2 linked regions of the Luteolibacter flavescens genome follow. The protein of the gene in region 1 interacts with the protein of each later gene in a pairwise test. Links are inferred from orthologs where the notes say so. Each region holds a gene or a part of one and is shown on either strand. Other genes may lie near its edges. The genes, in order: ruvC and ruvA.

Evidence for each region.
Region 2: the proteins of ruvC (region 1) and ruvA interact in binary tests that used the Escherichia coli proteins (3 or more experiments, as listed by UniProt). The link is inferred for Luteolibacter flavescens from one-to-one orthologs.

What each region holds. Positions count from the first base shown.
Region 1 is NZ_JAPDDS010000001.1:329,641-336,492, reverse strand. Bases 1,191-4,112 are described here. They hold ruvC (crossover junction endodeoxyribonuclease RuvC), read left to right. Parts: upstream 1,191-2,360; coding sequence 2,361-2,864; downstream 2,865-4,112. Other genes in these bases: frr (ribosome recycling factor), read right to left, coding at 3,605-4,112; lipB (lipoyl(octanoyl) transferase LipB), read left to right, coding at 2,922-3,545; OKA04_RS01420 (addiction module protein), read left to right, coding at 1,840-2,058; OKA04_RS01425 (DEAD/DEAH box helicase), read left to right, coding at 1,191-1,808. In the rest of the region: OKA04_RS01430 (hypothetical protein), read left to right, coding at 1-535; more of OKA04_RS01425, read left to right, coding at 612-1,190; more of frr, read right to left, coding at 4,113-4,171; pyrH (UMP kinase), read right to left, coding at 4,199-4,945; OKA04_RS01395 (hypothetical protein), read right to left, coding at 5,010-5,549; fmt (methionyl-tRNA formyltransferase), read right to left, coding at 5,589-6,512; OKA04_RS01385 (adenylate kinase family protein), read right to left, coding at 6,518-6,852.
Region 2 is NZ_JAPDDS010000014.1:53,937-60,670, forward strand. What follows is about bases 941-3,744. They hold ruvA (Holliday junction branch migration protein RuvA), read left to right. Parts: upstream 941-1,947; coding sequence 1,948-2,541; downstream 2,542-3,744. Other genes in these bases: OKA04_RS20055 (rhomboid family intramembrane serine protease), read right to left, coding at 941-1,124; secG (preprotein translocase subunit SecG), read right to left, coding at 1,237-1,809; OKA04_RS20070 (hypothetical protein), read left to right, coding at 2,538-3,744. Outside these bases: more of OKA04_RS20055, read right to left, coding at 1-940; more of OKA04_RS20070, read left to right, coding at 3,745-3,818; OKA04_RS20075 (hypothetical protein), read right to left, coding at 3,826-4,563; OKA04_RS20080 (DEAD/DEAH box helicase), read right to left, coding at 4,689-6,386; OKA04_RS20085 (NAD-dependent succinate-semialdehyde dehydrogenase), read right to left, coding at 6,564-6,734. UniProt on the Escherichia coli protein: The RuvA-RuvB-RuvC complex processes Holliday junction (HJ) DNA during genetic recombination and DNA repair.

The sequences.
Region 1 (6,852 bases):
CCGCCGCGCCCTCGCCGAGCATCAGGTCGGGCCATTCCAGCAGCCTGGAGTCGGCCACCGCACCCTGTGGCACCTGCAGGCTCTTTTCACCAGTCGCAGCTACGACGAGATCGTCTCGGACAAGATCCGCCGCTTTCACGTCGAGGAGGTCTACCTGTTGGACCGGGACAAGCTCTCGCTCATCTCCTACGCGAGCTCGAATCCCGTGCGTCACGCCCACCCGCGGAAAGTCGGTTCGTTCGCCCGGAAGCTGGCCCTGCGCGTGCAGGACGATTCCGGAGCCTACATGTTCGGCTTCGAGCTGGGAGAAGGACGACGCACGCTCATCAGCGCCGGGCAATACAGCCTGCTCGTCGCCGTGATCCGCGGTGAAGTGACCGGTCTCGCGAAGACCGACCTCGAATTCGCCCTCAAACGGATCGAGCGCCGTTATCAGCAGGAATTCGCCCAAGGAGTGCCGCTTCTGGAGGAGCTCCAGCCGCTCCTGGAGGAGTGCCTGTTGATCCACTCGCCCGCCGCACCCGCGTCGCCCTAGCCGAGACAACTTCTTTCCACCAAGGCACTCGTCCCTTGACCGGGGGTGGCTTGATCCCTACGCAATCCCCGCACACATGGGATTTGACACATTAGGCCTCTCCGCAGCCGTTCTCGAAGCCGTCACGGAGTCGGGCTACGAAAACCCCACGCCGATCCAGGCTCAGGCCATCCCGCTGATCCTGGAAGGGCGCGATGTGATCGGTGCCTCGCAGACCGGCACCGGAAAGACCGCGGCCTTCGCCCTGCCGTCGCTGAGCAAGATCACGCCGATGGGCAAGCCCCAGATCCTGGTGCTGGAGCCGACCCGCGAACTCGCCCACCAGGTGGCCGAGCAATTCGAGAAATACGGCAAGCACACCGGTCTGAAGGTCGCCCTGCTCTTCGGCGGCGTCGGCTTCGGCGAGCAACTCAAGGCGCTGCAAGGCGGTGCCGACATCGTGGTCGCGACCCCGGGACGCCTCGTCGACCATTTCTACCGCGCCACCATGCGCTTCAACGAGGTGAAGATCCTGATCCTCGATGAAGTGGACCGCATGCTGGACATGGGATTCCTCCCGCAGGTCCGCAAGATCGTGAATCTCTGCCCGTGGGAGGGCCGTCAGACGCTCTTCTTCTCGGCGACCATGCCGCCGGCGATCCAGACCTTCGCCCAATGGTGCCTCATCAATCCGGTCAGCGTGGAAATCGCGCGCCGCGCGGTGGCATCCACCGTCACGCACGCCTTCTACCCGGTCTCGATGGACCAGCGCGACGACCTGCTCATCGCCCTGCTGAATCACACCGACTATCACTCGGTGATGATCTTCACCCGCACCCGCAAGGAGGCCGACCAGGTCTGCGCGCTGCTCAAGCGCGAGGGCCACGAGAAGGTCGCCGCGATGCACTCCGATATCAGCCAGGTGGACCGCATGAAGGCGCTCGCCGGCTTTAAGAGCGGTGAATTCGAAGTCCTCGTCGCGACCGACGTCGCCGCCCGTGGCATCGACATCTCCGGCGTCTCGCACGTCATCAACTACCGCGTCCCGGAGAATGCCGAGGACTACGTCCACCGCATCGGCCGCACTGGCCGGGCCGAGGCCGAAGGTGACGCCTTCACCATCCTTACCGCGGACGAGCTTGAGTTTGCCAAGTCCGTCGAGGTCTTCATCGACCAGAAGATCCAGCGCAAGAAGCTGGACGGCTTCGACTACATCTACACCGCCCTCCTCGACGATTCCCCTTCCAAGCCGATCCGCAAGAAGCCGATGGGCGGGAAGAAAAAGCGGCGTTGATTCTTCCCGGGGATCAGGCGAAACTGGACCCATGGTGACGACGGTCGATCTGGAAGTCATGAGCACGGCGGACAAGCTCCGCCTCATGGAAAACCTGTGGGAGAACCTCTCCGCAGGAACAGACGACATCACTTCACCCGAATGGCATGGCGGAGTCCTCACCGAGCGCGAGCGCCTGACGTCATCTGGCGAAGAAAGGTTCGTCGCGTGGAATGCCGCCAAGAAGCAATTGCGTGAGGAGTTGACGTGAGGATCGAGATTCAGCCGTCGGCGCTTGAAGACATCAGGCAGGGCTTCCGGTTCTATGAGCGTCAGGAGATTGGACTAGGGTCTTACTTTCTTGATTCCCTCTTTTCGGACATCGATTCGCTCCAACTTTTCGCGGGAATCCATTCGATCCATTTCGGTCGTTTTCATCGCCTGCTCTCGAAGCGTTTTCCCTACGCGATTTACTATCAGGTCGATGATGACGCAGCGCGCGTCCGCGCGGTCTTGGATCTGCGACGGAATCCTAAATGGATCGAACGGAGACTCAAAGGTCTCCCTTGAATCATGCGCGTCCTCGCCATCGACCCAGCAGTCCGCAATACCGGCTACGCCGTGGTGGAGGGCGACGGACACAAGGCGGTGGCCTTGGCCTTTGACGTGATTTCGATCCCGGATCGCCTTCCCCAGTCCGCGGCGCTCGCGGCGGTGCGGACCCACCTCCGGCATGTGATCGAGAAGCACCAGCCCGACCAGGTGGCGGTGGAAGGCATCATCTACGTGCAGTCCCATCGCACGGCGATTTCGATGGGCGCGGCACGGGCTGCGGCATTGATCGCGGCGGCAGATGCGGGATTGAATGTCTTCGAATACGCGCCGATGAAGGTGAAGATGGCGGTCACCGGAAAAGGCAGGGCTGACAAGCAGCAGGTCGCCTTTATGGTGCGTGCTCTGTTGGGTCTGTCCGAAACACCGCCCCACGACGCTGCTGACGCACTGGCCATCGGAATCGCGCACCTGCAAGCGTCCGATCCATTGAAGGCCAAAATGCTGGAGAGGCGTCAGGTCTGAGTATCTTGCGCAGCCACGCACTGAAACTGACGCGAACCATCAGACGATTTCACCCGCATGAAGACGATCCACCTGGGCACTGGCATTTCCTACGAAGAGGGGCTGAAACGGCAGGACACTACCGTTGACTCGCTGCTAGATGGCACGGGGGAAGAAACCCTATTCCTGTTAGAGCACGCCCCCGTTTACACCATCGGCCGTTTGCGCGACCAATCTTCGCTGCGGGATACCTCGATGCTTCCCGCGCCTGTGGTGGAAGCGAACCGCGGCGGCCAAGCCACCTACCACGGCCCCGGCCAACTGGTCGGCTACCCAATCCTCGACCTCCGCGAGCGGAATCGCGACCTGCATGCCCATCTCCGCGGACTTGAGGAAGCGCTCATCCTCACCTGCCACGACTTCGACATCCCGGCCGGACGCCGCGAGGGCCTGACCGGCGTGTGGGTGGAGAATCGCAAGCTCGCCTCCATCGGCGTGGGCGTGCGGAAATGGATCTCCATGCACGGCTTCGCCATCAATATCACGCCGGAATCGCTGCTACCTTTCTTCGCGATCACGCCGTGCGGGATCGACGGCGTGATCATGAGCTGCGTGGCACAAGAAGCCCGCAAGCCGGTGAGCGTTGCGGACTTCGCGGATGCTTTCGTCCCGCACTTCGGGAAGCTGTTCGCCCGGGCTTAACCGGGCTCCGGGGAGTGCCGACCTCTGGTCGGCACAGGGCGGGCGGAACGCCACACCCTTTACACCTTCATCACTTCCTTCTCCTTCGCCACGACGAGCTCGTCCACGACCTTCACATACTTGTCGGTCAGCTTCTGGACCTCGGCTTCGTGATCCTTCTGGCCATCCTCCGTGAGGATGTTGTCGGCCTTCATCTTCTTCGCAGCATCCATGCCCTCCTTGCGAGCACTGCGGACGCGGACCTTCCCTTCCTCGGCAATCTGCTTGATGAGCTTCACCATCTGGATACGGCGCTCCTCAGAGAGTTCGGGAATTGGTATGCGCAGCGAAATGCCAGCGGCAGCGGGGTTCAGCCCGAGACGCGACTCGCGGATCGCACGCTCCACGTCTTGCGTGGTCGCCGGGTCGAATACCTTGACTTCCAAAAGCCGTGCTTCCGGAGCAGTGATCATCGCGAGCTGCTTCAGCTTCATCGTGCTGCCGTAGCTGTGCACGTGCACGTCGATGTTTTCCACGAGGCTGGGCGAGGCCTTGCCCGTGCGCACCGTGGCGAATTCATGGTGCAGGTACTCGACGGCCTTCTCCATGGCCTCCTCGGTCTCAAGAATAGCGGTTTCCGGGTCCATAACGGGAAATTGTTAGAATAATCGGGCTCAGGCGACAACGGTCTCGTCTCCATCGACGATGGTACCGATCGACTCGCCGCGCAGCGCGCGGGTGATGTTGCCCTCCTGACCGAGATCGAAGATCACGATCGGGATATGGTTGTCCATGCACAGGCTGAAGGCAGTGGCGTCCATCACCTTGAACTGCTTCGAGATGCAGTCGTGGAAGGACACGCGCGAGAACTTCTTCGCATCCGGATTCTTCTTCGGGTCGGAGTCATAGACACCATCGACCATCGTGGCCTTGAAGACCACGTCGGCGCTCATCTCGCTCGCGCGGAGAGCGGCGGTGGTGTCGGTGGAGAAGAAGGGGCTGCCGGTGCCGGCGGCGAAGATCACCACGCGGCCGTCGTTGAGTTGGCGCTCGGCCTTCCGGCGGATGAAGGTCTCGGCGACGTTTTTCATCTCGATGGCCGACTGGACGACGCAGGGAACACCGTGATGCTCCAGCGACCCCTGCAGGGCCAGCGAGTTCATCACGGTGGCGAGCATGCCCACGTAGTCTGCGGTCGCACGGTCCATGCCGCGGGCGCTCGCGGAAGCACCGCGCCAGAAATTCCCGCCACCCACGACAATGCCGAGTTGCAGGTCTCCCGGAGCCAAGGCCTCGCGAACCTCGCGGGCGATGCGTTCGACGATCTCGGGCGAGATATTGTCGGTGCTGCCGGGTTCGCGGAGGGCTTCCCCGCTGAGTTTAAGGATGGCTCTCTTGTAGCGGGGCGGGGACGAACTCATTCGATGGCTGGCGTTGCGAGATCCAAGCAGGCCGCCGCGCCTTTTGAAAAGGCAAAAGGCGGAATCACTCGCCGCCAAGACGGTAAGTCGCCTCCAAATCCTTCAGCGAGGCGGTGCCGTCGTCCACACCCCCGATCAGCACCTTCACATCGAGCGGTTGTGTCTGCGGGCGCTGGTATTCTTCAAGGGTCCTCCGGATCGCCACCATGGCCAGCTTCAGCACCTGCCGGGCGGTGAGATCCACGCCCTCCGGGACGGCCAGTTGGGAAACATTCATCGTGACGTGCAGCCCGTCCTCTTTCGTTTCCGCGGTGATGCCGATGTTGCAGAGCACGAGCAGGTTCACCTCCTCGACCTTGTAGTTCGGATTGTTCGTCGGGAGCTTGTGGGGCGTGCGGATGGACTCGATGAGCACCTCGGGGAAGGCACCCGTCAGCGCCATCGGGCGTGCCGCCACGGTCGCCTGCAGCGCCTCGCCGGTCTCGGTGATGCCCTCGTCCACATCCGTCCCGTGCATGCTGAGCGGCTCGTGGATCGGCACCACGGAAATCGTGGTGGCCGCCAGCGGCGAAATCAGGGCGAGCAGGATGGGCAGCAGTTTCACGGGCACCAGCATGCCCCTTCTTTGCCGGGAAACAAGCGGTCAGACGAAACGGGGCAGCGTCCGCAACCCCTTCGCCCATGCCTCCGCGGGCATCCGCCGCGAGCCATCCGGCTGGATATCGCCCAACACCAGATAGCCGCTCCCGCAGGACACGCGCACCTCGCCCTCTTCCACCATCACGGTGCCGGGCTCGCCCGTGCTGCCCTGACCCGCCCGAGCGGGGAAGATCTTCACGCGCTTGTTGTCAAAGGTCGTCCAGGTCCCCGGCCACGGCTCGTAGGCACGGATGCGGCGTGCGAGACGCTCGGCGTCCCACGTCCAGTCGATGCGGCCGTGCTCCCGATCCAGCTTCGGCGCGTAGGTCGCCCTCCCGCCGTCCTGTGGTGTCCGCGTCGCGGTGCCTGCCAGTATCCCGGGCATAGCTTGGGCCAGCGCCTCGGCGGCAATGTCCGCCATGCGGTCGTGCAGCGAGCCGCCCGTTTCCTCCGGCCCGATCGGCGTGGCGAGCGGGTGGATGATGTCGCCGGCATCCAGCTTCGGCACCACGTGCATCACGGTCACGCCAGTCTCGGCGTCGCCCTCGTCGATGGCAGCTTGCAGGCAGGAGGCTCCGCGATGCCGCGGCAGAAGAGAGGCGTGGAGATTGATGCAGGCGATCCTTGGAATGGCGATCAGCGCCTTCGGCAAGATCTGCCCGTAGGCCATCACGACGATCACATCGGGGGCCAGTTCGCGCAATTCGGCGAGGCTCGCCTCGTCGCGCACGCTCTCCGGCTGGAGCACCGGGATCCCGGCCTCCAGCGCCGCCAGCTTGATCGGTGGCGGGGTCAACTCGCGGTGACGCCCGGCGGGCTTGTCCGGCTGGGTCACCAGCGCGAGCGGCACGAGGCCGTCCGCGATCAAGCGGCGGAACGCGGGGATCGCGATCTCCCCGCTGCCGAAAAACACGATCCGGGCGTCCATGAGACTCATGCCACCACCTTCGAGACTTCCTGATAGACCGGTAGCGAGACGACCTTCGAGATGATGTCGTTCAGCACCTTCACGGGCGGATGCGTCGCATCGATGTCCGTCACCAGCGCGGGCGAGTAGTAGTCGAGGATCGGCTTCGTCTCCGCCTCATAGGTCGCGATGCGCTGGGCGATCACGCGGTCGGAGGCGTCGTCGATGCGGTTGTCCTTCAGCGCCCGCTTGCGCATGCGGCGTGCGAGTTCCTCGCGGTTCGGGCAGGAGAGGTGGAAGACTTGGTGGATATCGAGGAATTCCGAGATCATTTCGGCCTGCGGGACATTCCGCGGGATAC
Region 2 (6,734 bases), on another replicon or contig:
GCGTAAATCATGCCGGCGATGAGGCCGCCCGCGTGCGCGGCATTGTCGATGAAGTGCCGGAAGACATAGCCGATGATGCCGGTCATCACGATGCCCGCGACCAGGCGCTTGCGTGCGCTCTCCGGGACGAGGCTGCGGTGCATCGACTCGAAGACGAGCAGGAATCCGAGCAGCCCCATGAGCCCGCCGGAGATGCCGACCGACGTCTTGTCCATGAAGCGGGCCGATGCCTCACCACCCACCCACGCGGAAAGCAGCAGCACCATCGCCATGTGCGGCCAGCGGGCGAAGCACTCCACGCGCTTGCCCAGGTAGGCGAGGGCGGACGCATTCATCAGCCAGTGCAACCAGTGGCCGTGCAGGAAGGGCGCGGTGAGCAGCCGCCACCAGTCGCCCGCGGCACCGTCGACCTTGGTGAGGCCTGCCTTCGCTATCGAAATACCGAAGGTGTCGAGCGTTCCGAATCCGAGGACATAGTGCCACAGCCCGAGGAGGCCCTTCATTCCCTCCAAGCCATGCTTCCCGTTGTAATAAACAATCTCGGAGAAAAGTTGGACGATCGCCGCCACGACCATCAACCGGAACATCAGCCGGGTGACGGGCGTGTTCTGAATGGATAGCCAGGTCTCAAATCTCAGCACCGGCGCATCCACGGCCATCTCCCCTGCCGCCCAGCGCTTGGCGCGCTTGAGACGCTTGTAGCCCTGATACCACGGCAGCGCTCCCAGCAGGAAAAACAGCAGCACGCCCAGCCCCAGCGAGGCGTTGGCAGTGAGCTTGCCGGTGGAAAAGAAATTCCAAGCCACCATCACGACGAGGATCGCGCCAAAGATCGTCATCTGCTGCTTCCCCTCCCCCATCTCCCAGCGGGCCCAGCGGATGCGGGCCTCGCGCAGTGCAGGGTGGAGCTCCGGGATTTCCTCCGGCAGCACCCAGCCGCGGGCCGCGGGGGTCCACACCAGATCGACCCGAGCACCACCGTCCTCGACGATGGCGCGGGACAGCTCCTCGAAGCTCCCGACCGGCACCTCGCGGCCCTTCCGGTCCACCCAGCCCCAGCCAGGGGCGGCTTCCGGAAAGGCATTCTCGCGCGCCCATACGGGAAGCTCGGAGTCAGGGGTCATCGTCGGCTCAATCAAGCGCGGGCCGTGCCGGTGGCCAAGGGGAAATCCCGGCCAAAGAAAAAGGCGCGGGGCAAAACTGCCTCGCGCCTTTCCGTGAAAATCGTGATGTCGATCAGGGCTCCTCGACCTTCGGAGCGTCCTCGGTCGGCTCGGTCACTTCAGCCGGGGGAGTCGCGTCGGAAGGCGGTGTCGGCTCGGCCTCGGGCTTCGGCTCTTCGGCCGGGGTGGTCTCCGGGGTCGGCTCGGGCGTCGGTGCCGGGGTTTCCTCAGGAGCTGCCGGGGTGGTCTCGGCGGGGACCGGTGCGGGCGGAGTCACCGGCTCGGGCTGGACTTCTCCGGCATTCGCCGCTTCCTCGGAAATCGAGAGCGGCTTCTCTTCGACCTGTGCCGCGGGAACCTCGGCCTGCAGGGTGTGCTGGCTGGCGGTGCGCTTGTTCATCAGCACGGCGAGCGTGAGCGTGAGGACGAAGAACAGCGTGGAAAGATACACCGTGCCCTTCTGCAGCACGTTCGTGGTGCGGGCACCGAAGAGCTGGTCGGTCGTGCCCGAGCCGAAGGCCGCACCGAGGCCTTCATTCTTCGGGCGCTGCATCAGGATGATCATGCTCATCAGCAGGCAGACGATGACAAAGACGAACAGCAGCAGGTTGATGCTGATGTCGAGCCAGGTGGCGAGAACGGTCATGGGGCGCGCACTATAGGGGCGACCTCCCCCGTGTAAAGCCGGGTTTTTCAGGAGAAAACGCCGCCCTTTCCGCCTCCGGACGGCATGACGGAACTTCGCCCTTGGCAGTTTGCAAAGCCGCTCCAAGCTCCACCCACGATGATCGCTCGCCTGCGCGGCAAGGTGCTGGAGGCCTATCCCAACCGTCTGGTGGTGGATGTGAATGGCGTGGGCTACGAGGTCCACGTCCCCATTTCGACATTCGACAAGCTGCACCCCCACGAGGGCGTGGCGGTGGACCTGCGGACGCACCTGCACATCCGGGAGACGGCGCACACGCTGTATGGCTTCGCCACGGAGGAGGAGCGGGACCTTTTCCTGCTGCTCATCGACCGCGTCAGCGGCATCGGCCCGGCGATCGCCATGGCCATCCTGAGCGGCATGCCCGCCGGGCGCTTCAAGGCGTGCGTGGCCAATGGCGAGATCACCGAACTTTCCAAAATCAAGGGCCTAGGGAAGAAGACCGCCGAGCGCATCGTGCTGGAGCTGAAGGACAAGGTGGGCGTGGCCGATACCTGGCAGGAAGTCGCCAGCGGCCAGATGGCCCCGGCCGCCGCGGACGCGGAGCTGGCACTGGTAGCGCTGGGCTACAAGCAGGTGGAGGCCCGCAAGGCCGTCCGCAAGGTGCTGGATGTCACTCCCGATGCCCCTGCCGAAGAACTGATCCGCGGTGCGCTGCGGGCGATGCAATGAGCCTGACCCTCGACCAAATCCGTGCCGCGCTCCCGGAGGGCGGGCTTTTCGAAGGCAACTGGCAGTACTCGCCGGAGCCGCTGAAGCTCACCAAGGCGGAGGGCCGCTTCCTCCAATCGCTGGGGCACCCGCTGGCGCAATTCCAGCGCGCCTGCGACGACCTCTACCGGCGCAGCGCCGCGGGGAAGATGCCCGGGTGGATCGCCGAGCTGCTCGACACGGGGAAGCCGGCATGGATGGCGGACCTGCAGCGCGAGCCGGGTTTCCGCGAAGCGATGCCGCAGGTGATCCGGCCGGACCTCATCCTGATGGAGGATGGCTTTTCCCTCACCGAGCTGGACTCCGTGCCGGGCGGCATCGGGATCACGGCATGGCTGTCGCGGACGTATGCCGACGCGGGCTTCGACGTGCTGGGCGGCCGCGACGGCATGCTCGCCGGATTCTCTTCCGTGCTGCCGGAGGACGGCGCGATCCTCATCGCCGAGGAAGCCGCCGACTACCGCCGCGAGCTGGAGTGGCTGGTCCGCGAGTCCGGCGGCGGTCGCACCGTGGAGTCCGCCGAGGAATACCAGCCGGACGGCCGCGCGCTCTACCGCTTTTTCGAGTGGTTCGACTGGGAGTCCGTCCCGGCAGCCCGTCGCCTCGCGGAAATGTCCGCCGCGGGCGAAATCCAGCTCACCCCGCCCTGCAAGCCCCACCTTGAGGACAAGCTGTGGCTCGCCCTGCTGTGGACCCCCGCGCTGAAAACCGTCTGGGAAAAGGCCCTCCGCGGCAGCCACCTCACCCGCGTCCGAGACATCGTGCCGCACGGCTGGGTGGTCGATCCCGCACCACTGCCGCCGCAGGCCGCGCTGCCGGTGCTGGGGGTGAATTCCTGGGAGGAAGTGATCGCCTTCAGCCAGAAGCTGCGGCGGCTCGTTCTCAAGATCAGCGGATTCCACGAGACCGCCTGGGGCTCGCGCGGCGTACACGTGGGCCACGATCTCTCGCAGGCCGAGTGGGGCGAGCGGCTCCGCACCGCCATGGACGACCATGGCCAGCAGCCGTGGATCATGCAGTCCTTCAGCGAAGGCCGCCTGATCGAGCACCCGGTCTATCGCGAGGACGGCAGCGTCTATCAGATGAAGGGCCGCGTGCGGCTCTGCCCGTACTACTTCACCGACGCGAACGGAGTGACCACCCTCGCAGGCGCGCTGGCCACCCTCGCCCCCGCGGACAAGAAGAAGATCCATGGGATGCGAGACGCCGTGCTGCTGCCATGTTGCGTGGCGGACTGATCCCGGCTCATTCGATCCCCATGTCCTTCCGCATCGCGGCGACCATCTTCACGTGGCGCACGTCGTTCTCCTTGCTGGATTCGTTGTCGAAATTCAGACCGTAGGGCCAGAAGTGCATGCGGTCCGCGTGGAGCACCGCGTCCTTGCCGTCGAATTCGCGGAGCTGTTCCAGCGCGTGCTTCCCCGTCCACTTGCCGTCCTTGATATTCGCCTGCCAATTCCCGTGCGTGCCGATGCCGAGCGTGTGGCCGATCTCGTGCAGCGCGACGCGGGTATTGATGCTGCCTCCGAAATTGATCCAGCCGTCGTAGTTCGCGTCCGCCGTCGGGGTGCCCGGGCTGTTGTTCGCGGTGACGTGCTTCTTGAAGCTGCCGGTCTTGTTATAGAGCGCGACCGCGGCGTCCATCGCGTCGGTGATGCGTTTCTTCCGGTCCTCAGGCCACTTCTCGTGCCCGCCGGAAAGCTGGTACTTCAGGTCGGTGCGCACCTTCTCCTCCTTCGCATCCGCGGGAGCTTCGGCGGCGAGCTTCTGCTTCACGAATTCACGGTCGGCAGCGCTGAGGAATTTCAGGCGGATGGAATGCTCACCGCCGTCCTTCTTTCGCAACACGACCGCCTCGGAGTTCGCGCGCAGGTACTCGCCCTCAATCGGGCGACCGTCATTCGAGACCCACGTGCGGGACTCGCTGGCTGTGGCGGCGAGCACCGCAATGCCAGCGACGAGAGAAAGCGGAAGGTACTTCATGGCAGGCGGAGGATCTTCCGCCGGAAGCACCGGCCCGCCATGATGATTCAGCCAATCATGGCGGGTTCACACCGGTCGTGCCGAATTGGCAGCCGGGACTGGTGAAGCGGCGGATGCCGCCGCACTCACGCGCCGCGCGGACCACGGGGACCGCGGTCGAAATCGAGGATGAAATTCCGGCCGCGAAGCTGGGCACCCTTCGAGATCTGCACGAGGCGCTCGGCACAGTCGGCGCGGACGTCGATGCTGCTGTGCTTTGCGAAAAGCTTCACATGGCCGACAGCGCCATCCGGCAGGCCGGCTTCGCCGTAAAGCATGCCGATGATCTCGCCGACCTTCACGCCGTGGAATTTCCCGAGCGAGAAGAACAGCGGCACCATGTCCGCATTGTCGTGCGGTCCGTCGCGGCGCTCGCGCGGGGCACGCGGTTCGCGCTCGCGGAATTCACGCGGCTCGCGGCGATCACCACGTTGCTGCTGGCGACGATCGCGCGGGTCCTCGCGGTCCTCCTGGATCTCGCCGAATTCACGGCCACGGGCTTCACGCAGCAGCGTGAAGAGCACGCTGGCGATGTCCGTCGGCGTGTAGCCCTGCTCCAGCAGGCGGTCCACCTGCTCCTCGTGGGACTGGAATTCGCTCTTCTCGAGGCGCTCCTTGATCTCCTCGAAGGCGAGGTCGGCGAGGCGACCCTCGACCTGCTCCTGAGACGGGACCTTCTCGCGGCGGATGACCTGGCGCGTGTAGCGCTCGATCATCTCCAGGCGATGGATCTCGCGGCCGAAGACGAAGCTGACGGCACGGCCGCTGCGTCCGGCACGACCGGTACGGCCGATGCGGTGGACGTAGTCCTCCGGATCCTGCGGCAGGTCATAGTTGAAGACCACGTCGATGTTCTCCACGTCGAGACCGCGCGCGGCGACATCCGTGGCGACGAGCAACTCGATGGTCCCCTCGCGGAAGCGGCGCAGCACGCGCTCGCGCATCTGCTGGGTGATGTCGCCGTGCAGGCGGTCCACCGTGTAGCCGCGGGCGAGCAGCGACTCGGTGCACTCGTCCACGGAGCGCTTCGTATTGCAGAAGATGATGGCGAGGCGGGCCTGTTCCATGTCGAGCAGGCGGGAGAGCACTTCCACCTTCGAGCGCTCGCGCACCTCGAAGTAGGATTGATCGATGGTCGAGACGGTCTTCGCCTTCTGGTCGATCTGGACGGTCTCGGGATTGTTGCCGAACTTGCCGATGAGGTGGGACACGCCCTTGCTCATCGTGGCGGAGAAGAACATCGACTGGCGCTCCTTCGGCAGCGAGCCGAGCAGCTCCTCCATCTCCTCACGGAAGCCGAGGTCGAGCATGCGGTCGGCCTCATCCAGCACGATGGTCTGGATTTCGCTCACGTCGAAAGAGCCGCGGCGCAGGTGATCCATCACGCGGCCGGGGGTGCCGACCACGACCTGCACGCCATCGCGCAAGGCACGGAGCTGGCGGTCCATCGGCGCGCCACCATAGACCGGCACCGCGCGGAGCTGGCCGAGCTTCGAGCCGAGGCGGTGGACCTCCTCGCAGACCTGCACGGCCAGCTCGCGGGTCGGGCAGAGGATGAGCGCCTGGGGCAGGCGCTTCTTGAAATCGAGCTTTGCCAGCAGCGGCAGCGTGAAGGCGGCGGTCTTGCCGGAGCCGGTGTGCGAGAGACCGAGAATGTCGCGGCCGGTCAGCGCGACGGGGATCGCCTTTGCCTGGATCGGCGAAGGGCGCTCGAAGCCGAGCGATTCGACAGCGGCGAGAAGTTCGGACGGCAGGCCAAGTTCAGAGAACGGAGGTGTTTCCATATAGGTAAGCAGTGTGATTTTCAGGACGGATGATCCTGGAAACCACAAACAGCTAGGCCTCCTGGATCGCACAAACGCCGCGCACTTCGGGCGGCGGGGCGCGGAGACTGGCCGCTTTTTCCCGGCTGGCAAGGAACATTTTCCGCCACTTTCACAAGCGGCCCACCGGAGCCATGGCTACACCCTCACCGTTTTCACGTTCACGAACTCGCGGATGCCATGCTCGCCGAGCTCGCGTCCCCAGCCGCTGTCCTTCACGCCGCCGAAGGGAAAACGCGGGTCGGACACGACCTGTGAGTTGATCGCCACGGTGCCGGTATCGAGTTGCGCGGCGACGCGGCGGGCTTT